DNA from 3 places in the Tatumella sp. UBA2305 genome. Region 2 is predicted to be linked to each of the others. Evidence: predicted binding sites of a transcription regulator. Region 2 holds the regulator's gene; each other region holds the start of a gene.
The links. Region 2 encodes LexA, which represses DNA repair genes until DNA is damaged. Its sites were predicted from a motif close to TNCTGTATGTACATACAGNA; they were not measured.
Positions count from the first base shown of each region.

Region 1: sulA (SOS-induced cell division inhibitor SulA) is a predicted target of LexA. The motif match lies at 1,800-1,819, and genes of this name have one in related genera.
Region 3: dinB (DNA polymerase IV) is a predicted target of LexA. The motif match lies at 2,640-2,659, and genes of this name have one in related genera.

Region 1 is NZ_DDVT01000011.1:22,082-26,371, forward strand. Features, by position in the region: gene yccS (YccS family putative transporter) at 1-996, shown strand, start outside; gene B3Z23_RS04380 (TfoX/Sxy family DNA transformation protein) at 971-1,621, opposite strand; gene sulA (SOS-induced cell division inhibitor SulA) at 1,840-2,331, shown strand; gene ompA (porin OmpA) at 2,678-3,736, shown strand; gene matP (macrodomain Ter protein MatP) at 3,829-4,290, opposite strand, start outside.
Region 2 is NZ_DDVT01000013.1:17,954-22,243, reverse strand. Features, by position in the region: gene plsB (glycerol-3-phosphate 1-O-acyltransferase PlsB) at 1-1,659, opposite strand, end outside; gene B3Z23_RS05825 (diacylglycerol kinase) at 1,792-2,157, shown strand; gene lexA (transcriptional repressor LexA) at 2,266-2,880, shown strand; gene dinF (MATE family efflux transporter DinF) at 3,046-4,290, shown strand, end outside.
Region 3 is NZ_DDVT01000009.1:25,858-30,147, forward strand. Features, by position in the region: gene B3Z23_RS03610 (sugar ABC transporter ATP-binding protein) at 1-501, shown strand, start outside; gene B3Z23_RS03615 (ABC transporter permease) at 498-1,502, shown strand; gene dinB (DNA polymerase IV) at 1,555-2,610, opposite strand; gene dpaA (peptidoglycan meso-diaminopimelic acid protein amidase) at 2,873-3,613, shown strand; gene B3Z23_RS03630 (class II glutamine amidotransferase) at 3,578-4,290, opposite strand, start outside.

The DNA.
Region 1 (4,290 bases), on a different contig from region 2:
CGCCTGAACCGCCATCTTAGCCCCAAATCGGCGCTATTCCGCCATGCGGTACGTATGTCTGTGGTACTCTGCGTCGGTTACGCTTTTATTGTGCTGACCGGCATGGACAGAGGCTATTGGATATTACTCACCAGCTTATTCGTCTGTCAGCCAAATTACGCTGCAACCAGAAAGCGTCTGGCTCTCAGAATCATTGGCACACTTGCCGGAATTATCATCGGCCTGCCAGTACTGTGGTTGGTTCCCTCTATCCAGGGCCAACTGATTCTGATAGTGGTCAGCGGAGTGCTATTCTTTGCCTTCCGGCTTATTCAGTATGCTCAGGCAACATTATTCATCACCTTACTGGCCCTGCTCAGTTTTAATCTGTTAGGTGAAGGTTTTGATGTTGCGCTGCCAAGAATTATAGATACTCTTATCGGCTGTGCTCTCTCCTGGATGGCCGTAGCCTGGATTTTTCCGGACTGGCGTTATCGTCAGTTACCCGACGTAATTAACAAAGCACTGGCCGCGAATAATAAGTATCTGGATGCTATCCTGGAGCAATACCACGAAGGTAAAGATAACCGCATGTCTTACCGTGTTGCCCGCAGGGATGCGCACAATTCTGATGCAGAGCTGGCACTGGTGATATCTAATCTGAACAGTGAAAATGGACTGACACTGCCCGTCAAAGATCTGGCGTTCAGGGTGCTTTGCCTTAATCACAGTTTTCTCAGTTATATTTCGGCATTAGGAGCCCACAGGGAAAAGACCGACCGACAGGATTTATTACAGCTTCTGGACGATACAGTTAGCCTGTCTGAAAATGTTCTGCATGCCACGCCTGAGAACGAACAACACATCACCGACAAACTACATTCACTCATCAAAGAGATGAACACTATTGAAGCCAATCCGGAAAGCAAGGAGCCAGTGATGCTGCAGCAGATTGGCTTGTTACTAAAAGTGCTACCCGACATTATCAGTATCAGGAAGGAAATGAAGGCCCTTTAGTGGCTTTTCCCGGGGTCATGACCAAACTCTGAGTAAATTGCTGATACCAGCGTTTAAGATCTTCCCTTACCTCTCTGGCCAGCACTTCCTGGTGCTGGCCAGAAATCGCCCCTTGTAATGCATATAATGTTTTCAGGCCAAGATGACGGTTTTTACTTCTTAGCCTCGCCCAGCATTGCTTGGCCCCCAAATCTTTCAACCGGGTCGTGGTTGTCACTCCAACCTCTATCAGCAACATTTCGAGTCGAATACTTAAATTGGGCAGGTCTTTAAGGCGTTGGCAGTTAACTTGTGCCGCACGTAATGCTCTGGCCTCATCGAGTGATCCGCGGGATAACTCCAGCAACTCATCGGTATGATGCCAGAGGCGGGAATCGACTTTAAAATAGTTCAGGCTAATTGATTGCCCGCGTTTATGGAAAATGAACGGCTGTAACGTACGTTGCTGCAGGTAGCGCTGCATAGTTTCGCTGGCACGCAGATACAACTCCCCGTCACTCACCAGTGCAAAGACAATTTTTTCCACTGATAAAGAGTACCCGCCAAACTGGGTACGTGACTGAATTTCACCTAATTCAGCCAGATGTTTCTTTGATTCTTCAACACGTTGAACGGATATATTCATCGCGAACCTCCCTGGTTCAGGCAATGGCATAGCTGCCAATAAAATAATATTTATCAACATGTTGGAAGGTAAACAAAAGCGATTAGTTGTTCAATGTATAAATCGTAGTTTGGTGAATTAGTTTAAGATTCTGCGAACTGTTTTCAGAAAAATGATTGATCTTTGTTCACAACAGGAATACTGTATATACATACAGTTCATTGCGGATGGGTAAAAAAATGCGTACTCAGCTACTGAAATCAGAAACTTTCAACATTCACCGTCACTCAGCCCCCTCTTCTGAGGTCTGCGGCTGCATCAGTGAGCTAAGTTACCATGCGCAGCATCCTGCCCTACTTAACAGTTTACTGCTACCTTTATTAAAGCAGCTTAGTGAGCAGTCCCGCTGGCAGCTATGGCTGACACCAGCACATAAACTAAACCGTCACTGGTTACAGCAATCAGGATTACCCCTGGAAAAAAGTATGCAGGTTCCTTCACTCACTGCCGAAGGCGGTGTGAGAGCGATGGCCAAAGCACTTCGTTCAGGAAATTTTAGTGTCGTCCTTGCATGGTTGCCCGAACATTTAACGGCGGCTGAACGTGAGGAACTCGAACAGGCAGCAAAAGAGGGTCGTACTCTCGGTCTGATAATGCGGGAGGAAAATGACTTTAATTATCCCGGCAGACAGGAAAATCGGTTGAAAATTCAGTCTCCCTTACTACATTGAGCTAAAATAAGATTTTTCTCAGAAAAAATTGCGTGAAGAAAAATAAATCACTGAAGAGTCATGACATTCCTGAGCCAACAATGGGTTAAGGTCAATTTATGATAAGTTCACTGACCAGAGTTCAGTTTTAAATGTTACAGGATGTGTACATTTTGCTGTTTTTTTACTGTACAACATCATATCTTACTTGTAACTTTCTAATCTCGTTGTAGACTTTAGCTCGCCAGGGTGCTCAATAATCTCCTGTTTGGCAGAGTAAAAATCGAGCGATACAACCCGGCGAAGGATTACAACCAAGAGCAACATTTATGCTCATTGCCTATTTTGGATGATAACGAGGCGCAAAATGAAAAAGACAGCTATCGCAATTGCAGTGGCACTGGCAGGTTTCGCTACCGTAGCGCAGGCCGCACCAAAAGATAACACCTGGTACACCGGTGGTAAACTGGGCTGGTCTCAGTACCACGATACCGGGTTCTACGGTAACAATTACAACAATGTCAGCAACGCTCCTAAAAAGAACCAGCTGGGTGCCGGTGCATTCGTTGGCTATCAGGCAAACCAGTACCTGGGCTTCGAACTGGGTTATGACTGGTTAGGCCGCATGCCTTACGGTTCAACTAACCACGGTGCTTTCAAAGCGCAGGGCGTTCAGTTAGCAGCTAAACTGAGCTACCCAATCATGGACGATCTGGACGTGTATACTCGTCTGGGCGGCATGGTATGGCGTGCAGATAGTAAAGACTACCGTAACGGTCAGTCTGACCACGATACCGGTGTTTCTCCACTGGCAGCAGTGGGTGTTGAATATGCGATCACTCAGAACTGGGCAACCCGTCTGGACTACCAGTGGGTTAACAACATTGGTGATGCACAGACCGTTGGTGCACGTCCTGATAACTCAATGCTGAGCCTGGGTGTTTCTTACCGTTTTGGTCAGGATGATGCTCCAGCCCCTGTTGCTGCTCCGGCACCAGCTCCGGCTCCGGTTGTTGAAACCAAACACTTTACTCTGAAATCAGACGTACTGTTTAACTTCAACAAATCAACTCTGAAAGCAAGCGGCCAGCAGGCTCTGGACCAGCTGTACACCCAGCTGAGCTCTGTAGATCCTAAAGATGGTTCTGTTGTTGTTCTGGGCTTCACCGACCGTATCGGTTCAGCACAATACAACCAGAAGCTGTCTGAGCAGCGTGCACAGTCTGTTGTTAATTACCTGATCTCTAAAGGTATCCCTTCAAACAAAATCTCTGCACAAGGTATGGGTAAAGCTGACCCGGTTACCGGCAGCACCTGTGACAACGTGAAAGGCCGTGCTGCCCTGATCGAATGTCTGGGTCCTGACCGTCGTGTTGAGATCGAAGTTAAAGGTATCAAAGACGTTGTTACTCAGCCACAGGGCTAATATGTAACAGTGAAAAAAACCCCGCTAAGGCGGGGTTTTTTATTTACGGCGATAAATCTGATAAGTGCGTTAACACCTTGATGTCTTCAGAGCTATTTGCTTTTAGAGTCCTGTCCAAGAATCGATTGCAGGTCTTGTTTTAGTGACGACATCTGAGAGGCATATTTTTCTTTCCTTTCTGCATCTTCAATCAACTGTACAATCGTTTCCGACAGCGTGCTATTGCGGCGTTGTGCCAACCCTGCCAATCTTTGCCATACCAGATATTCCAGATCGATAGATTTTTTGCGGGTATGCTGATGCTCCGCGTTAAAATGCCGTTTCCTGCGTGCCCTGATAGTTTGCTTCATCCGGTTAAACAGCACCGGATTCATATGTTGCTCAATCCAGCCAGCAATTTCACCAGGCCGGTGTTCAAGAGTGATCAGTATTCTCACCGCTTCTTCCGCAGCACTCTGTTCCGGATAACGGGTGATGGCCTCACCTTCCCTGTGCTTTTTCACCAGGTACTTCCATTTCCAGCCGGACTCCAGATTCTCAAGTTGCAGATATTT
Region 2 (4,290 bases):
GTAACATTCCAGCTGCTCAAGCAGTTGTTCACGGGTCAGTGAACGTTGCGGTGAGGCCAGCAGCGCGGTTACACACAGATTCATGGCGTTAGCGGCGCCAGCATTGTTAATCCGTACCATCACCTGGCGGGCAATGTCATTGACGACCGGGGTCATCCATGCCGGACGTTGGGGGTCTATCGGGTCGATGGCTTCGCGCCATTCCGGAACGTTATTGTTCAGGTAGTTAACCAGCGGCAGTGGTTCGCCGAAGTTAACATAGCCCTGCCCGAGGTTACGAAGCTTGCGCAATCCGCGCAACATCTGCCACAGGCTCTCTTTCTCTTTGGTCGCCCCGCGCAACTCTTTGGCATAAGTCGCCACTTCCATCACGTGTTCGTAACCAATGTAGATGGGCACTAACGTGATGGGTCGGTTTCCACCGCGCAGCATCGCCTGCAGGGTCATGGTCAGGGTACCCGTTTTCGGCTCAAGTAACCGTCCGGTACGGGAACGACCGCCTTCAACAAAGTACTCTACCGAATAACCACGGCTGAACAATTCACCGAGGTATTCACGAAATACCGTGGAGTAGAGTTTGTTACCTTTAAAGGTCCGACGGATAAAGAAGGCACCCAGATGACGGAATACAGGTCCGGCCGGCCAAAAGTTCAGGTTAATCCCGGCGGCAATATGCGGGGGCACCAACCCCTGATGATAAAGTACATAGGAGAGCAGCAGATAATCCATATGGCTGCGATGACAGGGAACATAGACCAGTTCATGGCCATCCTGGGCCAACTGACGAATACGTTCGCCGCCGCTGACGTTAATCCCTTTATATAACCGGCTCCAGAGCCAGCCCATCACGCGATCGGTAATGCGGATAGCTTCATAGGTGAAATCGGCGGCAATCTCTTCCATCATGGCCACGGCATTCTTTTGGGCCATATCGTAGGAAATCTTCTTACTGCGAGCCTCGTCCTCCACGGCCTTGGCAATAGCTTTCGATTGTAGCAGCTTATTGAACAGATCCTGACGAGCAGGAAGCCGCGGACCCACGGCGGCCAGCCGTTGGCGGGCAAAATGGATGTGGGCCACCCGGGATAACTTATGGGCAATGGACTGATCAGTCCCATGTTCATCGGCCATCTGCCGCAGAGAAACTTTTGGCGAGAAGCGCACAAAACTATCCCGGCCAAGCCACAGGATAGCGAAGAATTTCTGTACCCCGTTCAGCTCGCGCAGTAACGGGGTATTTTCTCCCTGGGTCTCTTTACCCGGAGCACGACCGAACATCACCGATACCGGAACCAGCTGAACATCCAGTGCCGGATTATTGCGGTGCAGATCCAGGTAATCATGGAATATTTTGACGGTTTCCTGATTCGGAGTGAAATAGGGCAGTAACCGTGGTCCGTCATGGATAAACACATGACGTGGCAGGAAATGGCCATCTATTTCAACGGGCAGCAATGGATCAGGCAGGTCATGCTTCAGGCACTGCTCCCGCATCGCCATGAGATCGGCTTTGGAATCGTACGGAAATACATAGATAATAGGACGTGTGGGATCCAGACCCAGTTCAGAGACAGGATCTCCCGGTATCACCTTGCTTTTCACCAGCAAAGATAATGGAAAACTCAGTAATTTATAATAAAGTTTACGCCAACCTGACATAGACAAATCTGTAGCCTCTTATGTTAGCAAAGCGGCGCAAGCATACCAGAAACTGCAAAGAATATCTGTGAGGATGCAAGTAAACATGTCTGAGATTGACGGAAATTTTATTCTGAAAAGGAGTAACCCCTGATGGCGGGTGCAACAGGAGGATGGCGACGGGTCATTAAAGCTGCAGGCTACTCGTGGCAGGGATTGCGCGCAGCATGGCAACATGAAGCTGCCTTCCGACAGGAAACTGTGCTCGCGATTATGGCGGTGATTATTGCTGCCTGTCTGAAAGTGGATACGGTCTCGCGTATTTTGCTGATTGGGTCAGTGGTACTGGTGATTATCGTCGAAATTCTCAACAGTGCTATTGAGGCGGTGGTCGACCGTTTTGGCCCGGAACTTCATCCGTTGTCCGGCCGCGCGAAGGATATGGGGTCAGCGGCAGTATTTATCGCTTTACTGCTGGCGGCCTTTGTCTGGATTTCTGTGCTATGGCAGTGGTGGTGAACGGTGGAATAGTCACCGACAGTTGTTTGTTTTATGACGGTTTTTAGTTTTCATTTCCCAAATACCTGTATATACTCACAGCGACTGTATAAACAACCAGGGGGCGGGATGAAAGCATTAACCAGCAGGCAGCAGCAGGTCTATGACCTGATTCGCGACCATATTCACCAGACAGGGATGCCACCGACTCGTGCTGAAATTGCTTCCCGGCTGGGATTCCGCTCTCCAAATGCTGCCGAAGAGCATCTGAAAGCTCTGGCCCGTAAGGGGGTCATTGAGATTGTTTCAGGCGCTTCACGGGGGATCCGACTGCTGATGGAAGAAGAGACAGCAGAAGGATTACCGCTGATTGGCCGTGTCGCCGCCGGCGAGCCATTGTTAGCTGAGCAGCATATCGAAAGCCATTTTCAGGTTGACCCGGCCCTGTTTAAGCCGGCGGCTGATTTTCTGCTGAGAGTCAGCGGCACTTCGATGAAAGACATTGGTATCATGGATGGCGATCTGCTGGCTGTCCATAAGACTCAGGATGTTCGAAACGGCCAGGTCGTGGTCGCCAGAATTGACGATGAAGTGACGGTTAAACGCTGGAAAAAACAGGGGAACACGGTACATCTTCTGCCGGAAAACAGTGAGTTTTCACCGATTGTGGTCGATGTCCGCGAGCAAAACCTGACAGTAGAAGGCCTCGCCGTGGGTGTTATCCGCAATGGTGAATGGCTGTAAACTGCCCTGATCTGTTCCGGCTTCTGGCCGGTATTGTAATCACGGCAATACGGGGGCGTTCTGAAGCAACGACCCCCGTGCCCGAAAGGTTAAGGCCAGCCTGCCTTAATCAGCATTCTGTAAAATAACCTCTCCCCATTGCCGTATACAGCCGCAGGATAGTCCATGTCTTTTTTTAACCGCACCGATAAACAACTCTGGCGACTGGCGCTGCCGATGATCCTGTCTAATATCTCCGTGCCGTTACTGGGACTGGTCGATACTGCGGTGATTGGCCATCTGAACAGTGCGATTTATCTGGGCGGGGTAGCTGTAGCAACCACGATTACCAGTTTTCTGTTTATGTTATTGCTTTTCCTGCGAATGAGTACCACCGGGCTGACGGCCCAGGCGTGGGGTGGAAAAAATAATCCGGCACTGGTTCGGGCACTGGTGCAGCCGATGATTGTCAGCCTGCTGGCAGGTCTGTTGTTTTTATTGTTTCGGCAACCGCTTAGTCATCTCGCCACCCTGGTAATTGGCGGCGACCCTGCCATCCTGTATCAGGCCCGTGAGTTTATTGATGTCCGCTGGCTGAGTGCACCGGCAACATTTGCTAATCTGGTCATTCTGGGCTGGTTGCTTGGGGTTCAGTATGCCAGAGCACCGGTCATTCTGTTGGTCGCCGGTAATCTGGTGAATATTATTCTGGAGCTACTGCTGGTACTGCATCTGCACATGGGGGTACGGGGCGCAGCCGGAGCCACTGTGATAGCCGAATATGTAACATTGCTGACCGGGATGGTGCTGGTATGGCGTGTACTGGCCCGGCAGGGAATTGATCCGCGCTCACTGCCGGGAGCCTGGCGGGGAGATATCAAACGAGTGCTGGGGCTGAACCGCGATATTTTACTGCGCTCATTGTTGCTGCAACTCTGTTTCGCCTCGCTGACTATGACAGGGGCCAGGCTGGGGGGCGATATTGTGGCGGTGAATGCTTTACTAATGATGTTTCTGTCGTTTACCTCCTATGCTCTCGATGGGTTTGCTTATGCGGTGGAGGCGGTCTCCGGTGAGGCCTATGGTGCGCGGCAAGCAGGGCGGTTACCTGAAGTCTGGCATGCTTCCTGTCGGCAGGCTGGCATCGTAGCGGTGGCATTTTCACTGATTTATGCCCTTGCAGGCCCCTGGATTATCGATATGCTGACCTCCTTACCCTCATTGCGCCAACTGGCCGACCATTACCTGATCTGGCAGATCATTCTCCCCCTTGCAGGCGTAGGGTGTTATCTGCTGGACGGATTATTTGTTGGTGCTACCCGGGGGAAAGAGATGCGTAACAGTATGGCGGTGGCTGCTGCAGGTTTCGGTCTGACCCTGTGTACGGTTCCCTGGCTGGGAAACCACGGGGTATGGCTGGCGTTATGTGTA
Region 3 (4,290 bases), on a different contig from region 2:
CTGGTACCCGAGGAGCGCCGAAAAGAAGGTATTTTTATTGATGAATCGGTGGCAATGAATCTGTCGGTCAGTGCAGACGATCGCTTTTCTTCTCATGGATTTTTCAGCGTAAAACAGTCAGTACAATGGGCACAACAGATTATCAGCAAACTTGCCGTGAAAAGCAGGGGCCCTCAGCAGATATTACGACGGCTGTCCGGAGGAAATCAGCAAAAGGTTGCCATCGGTAAATGGCTGGCCAGTGAGTCTGACATCCTGATTTTCGATGAACCGACAAAAGGTGTCGATGTTAAAGCCAAATCTGATCTTTTCTGGTTAGTCGATCAGCTTGCCAGAGAAGGCAAAGGGATAATCTATGCTTCCGGCGAATTTGCCGAACTGGTCGGATTATGTGACCGAATCTGTGTTCTCTGGGACGGCAGGATCGTCGCCGAACTGGAGGGCAAACATGCCAGTGAAGAAACACTGTTACTTTATTCAACCGGAGGAACTCCTGCGTGAGCAGCACCCCTAATTCACCCGCTTCAACAACCCACTGGCACCAGCGGTTTTTTGATTTCCTGTACAAATGGGGAATGTTACTCACCATGGTTATCCTGTTGGCTGGCTTCGGTCTGACAGCCAACGGATTCCTGGAGCCTGATAACCTGCTGAACATTTTACGCTCCATCGCGATTGTCACAGTCATTGCCATGGCGGTAGCGGTTTCACTGACCGTTGGCGGGTTTGATCTGTCGGTGGGTTCCACGGCATCATTAGCCAATGCTCTGGTGATTTCAATGTTTGTCTGGCACGGCTACGGTACTACCACAGCCATCCTTATCACACTGGCTTTGTGTCTGCTGGTCGGGCTATTTAACAGCTTTCTGATTGTGGTCCTGCGCATTCCGGATATGCTGGCAACTCTGGCCACATTATTCGTGGTGCAGGGAGTCGCCATGACATACAGCTATGGCGGTTCCATCACTCAAAATATGGTAATGCCAAGCGGAGATATGGCTGAAGGCATTATCCCGGCAAACTTCAGCGTACTGGGTGAAATTCCAGGCATTGTGATCATCATGCTGGTTGTGACGGTGATTGCCCAGATTGGCCTGTCACTCACTAAACACGGCCGCCGGATGTATGCACTGGGAGGTAACCCCGAAGCCGCACGCCTTTCCGGCATCCGTACCACCCGTTATCGTGTTGCCGCCTACCTTCTGGCGTCATTGCTTGCCGGGCTTGGGGGTATTTTACTGGCTTCCCGTATCGGTTCATCACAGGTGAATGCCGGAAGTGGTTATCTGATGGATGCCGTCGCCGCCGCATGGATTGGCTTATCACTGGCCGGATCAGGAAAACCCAATGCCCTCGGCACACTGATTGGTGCCATTATTCTGGGTGTACTGCAAAATGGTCTGGTGATGTTATCTGTGCCCTATTATGCGATGGACATAATCAAAGGGCTGGTACTGGCTCTGGCGCTGGCACTGACCTATTTCCGGGGACGTCAGGCATAACCTACCCCGGGCCGGCACCTGATATCAGTGCCGGCCTGGAGTCGATAAATAATTACAGTCCTAACAGCAGCTGCCGCTCGGCATAAGGGTCAGGTAGCGTCACCTGCAGTCCCACCAGTCGGACCCCTCTGCCTGCTCGCCGTTCATCCCAACTCTCCCTCGCAATCGCCAGTAAATCCTGTTTATTCAGTACCTGCCAGACATGCTCACGGCTGGTTTGCTGAAAATCAGAAAATTTAAATTTCACCCCTTGCCGGGAAATGCGTAAATCAGGGCGAACTTTTCTCAGACGACGCTCCAGTTCAGGATAGAGTAATTCCAGAACTTCAAGACACTGCTCCCAACGATCGATATCTTTCTCCAGTGTCGTTTCTACTCCTACCGATTTGCGCTGCCGGTCAGCAATAATATTCCGCTCATCAATCCCATGGCTGCGCTCCCAAAGGACCCGTCCAAATTTACCAAAACTTTTCAGCAACAACGACAGCTCCGCCTGCCTGACATCCGCACAGGTTTTCAGCCCCATATCTGCCAGCTTTTTGGCTGATACCTGCCCTACTCCCGGAATTTTCTCCAGCGGCAACTGACAGATAAAACTATCCATTGCGTCGGGAGTAATGACGAACTGGCCATTGGGTTTATTCAGATCAGAAGCGATTTTGGCCAGGAACTTAATCGGCGCGACTCCGGCAGAAGCAGTGAGCCGTAATTCCTGCCAGATGGCCAGGCGAATATCCCTGGCAATCAGGGTCGCCGAACCATGAAACTGTGTACAGTCACTGACATCAAGATAGGCTTCATCGAGAGAGAGCGGTTCAATCAGTGAGGTATAGCGGGCAAAAATTTGTCGGATATGTTCAGAAACCTGTTTATAAACATCAAAACGGCCGGGGAGCAAGGTTAAGTGCGGACATAGCCTAAGGGCTGTTGCCGTCGGCATGGCACTCCTGACCCCGAATTTTCTGGCCGGATAATTAGCCGTGCTAATCACCCCGCGGCGTTCCCGGCTGCCACCTATCGCCAGAGGAATATCCTGCAGTGATGGATTATCGCGCATTTCCACGGCTGCATAAAAACAGTCCATATCGACATGAATGATTTTACGCATCCTTCAGACCCCGCTAAAAACAGAGTGACCACTGTATAAATGTTCAGTTAAAATTTCAACTATTGAGTGTCTGTGTACCTGTCTGCTTTTTAAACAGCGTCAGAAATCTGACAGACCCAACTATTGGAACAAATATATGCGTCTGTTGCTTGATAAAACTGCTGACAATGCTAATGTTTCGCTAAACCACCGCGATGTCAGATTAATCCGTAGCGATGGTATAAAAGACAGTATTCTCTCACTCTTTGTTCAAGGTAGCAGCATGCGTAAAATCGCACTTTTTCTTGCGATGCTTTTAATCCCGGCCTATTGTCTGGCGATGTTTGAGACTCCGGTCTCTCCACAGCAACCCGTCAGTAAAGAACTAAAACAACAATTGCTGGGTACCCCGGTATTTATTCAGATCTTTAAACAAGAACGTACGCTCGATCTGTACGGAAAAATCGGCAATGAATACCGGTTGCTGAACAGTTTTCGTATCTGTGATTTTTCCGGAGGTCTTGGGCCGAAACGAGTCGAGGGTGATTTTAAAAGCCCTGAAGGATTCTATTCCGTCAGGCTTAATCAGTTAAAACCTGACAGCCATTTCTACCGCGCCATTAATATTGGTTTCCCAAACCAGTATGATCGTGAGAATGGATACAGCGGTAACTATCTGATGATTCATGGTAACTGTGTATCCATTGGCTGTTATGCCATGACGAATGCCTATATGGATCAAATCTATACCTATGTGAATGCTGCACTGCGAAATGGCCAGTCTCAGGTTGAGGTGAACATTTTTCCGTTCCGGATGACCGACAGCAATATGCTACGCCACCGGGATTCGGCTTACATCGGTTTCTGGAAGCAGCTGAAACCAGGGTATGACTATTTTCTGAAGTATAAGCAGCCGCCGAACGTAACCGTTAATAACGGGCAATATGTTCTGAATCAGAACCCGTTCAGCAACAGCTCAGAGAATGCTTCAAAGACCTTCCTGGCGCTCACCCAGACAAAATAACTGCCATTCACCTGGCGCAATTTTGTGCCAGGTTTCATTCCCCGTTAATGGCTGAGTGGCTACCACCGTCACCACATCGTTCGGAGTTGTCTGTTGCTGAAAATCAATTTCAACATCCTGATCAAGAAGAGTCGCTTTGCCAAACGGGGCTCTGCGGGTGATCCAGTGCAGATTGGTCGAGCAGTAAGCCATCAGATAGCGCCCGTCCGACAGCAGCATATTAAAGACCCCCATTTGCTGTAGCTCAGCAGCCAGAGTCGCGATATACCTGAAAACCGCCGGCCAGTTCCCCGGCGTACGCGGATAACGGGTCGCAAGTTTATGCAGGATCCAACAAAATGCCTTTTCACTGTCGGTTTCACCGACCGGACGATAATTTCCGCTATCCAGTTTCTGGTATCCGTTGAGTTGTCCGTTATGCGCATAAGTCCAGTGACGTCCCCAAAGTTCACGGGTAAACGGGTGAGTATTTTCCAGCGAGACTATACCGCGATTAGCCTGACGAATATGAGCAATCACCGAATGAGATTTAATGGGATAATCACGGACCAGGCTGGCAATCGGCGAATCAATACTCGGCAGAGGATCTTTAAACGTCCGGCATCCCTTTCCTTCATAGAAAGTAATACCCCAGCCATCTTTATGCGGTCCGGTCCCCCCACCGCGCTGAACCAGCC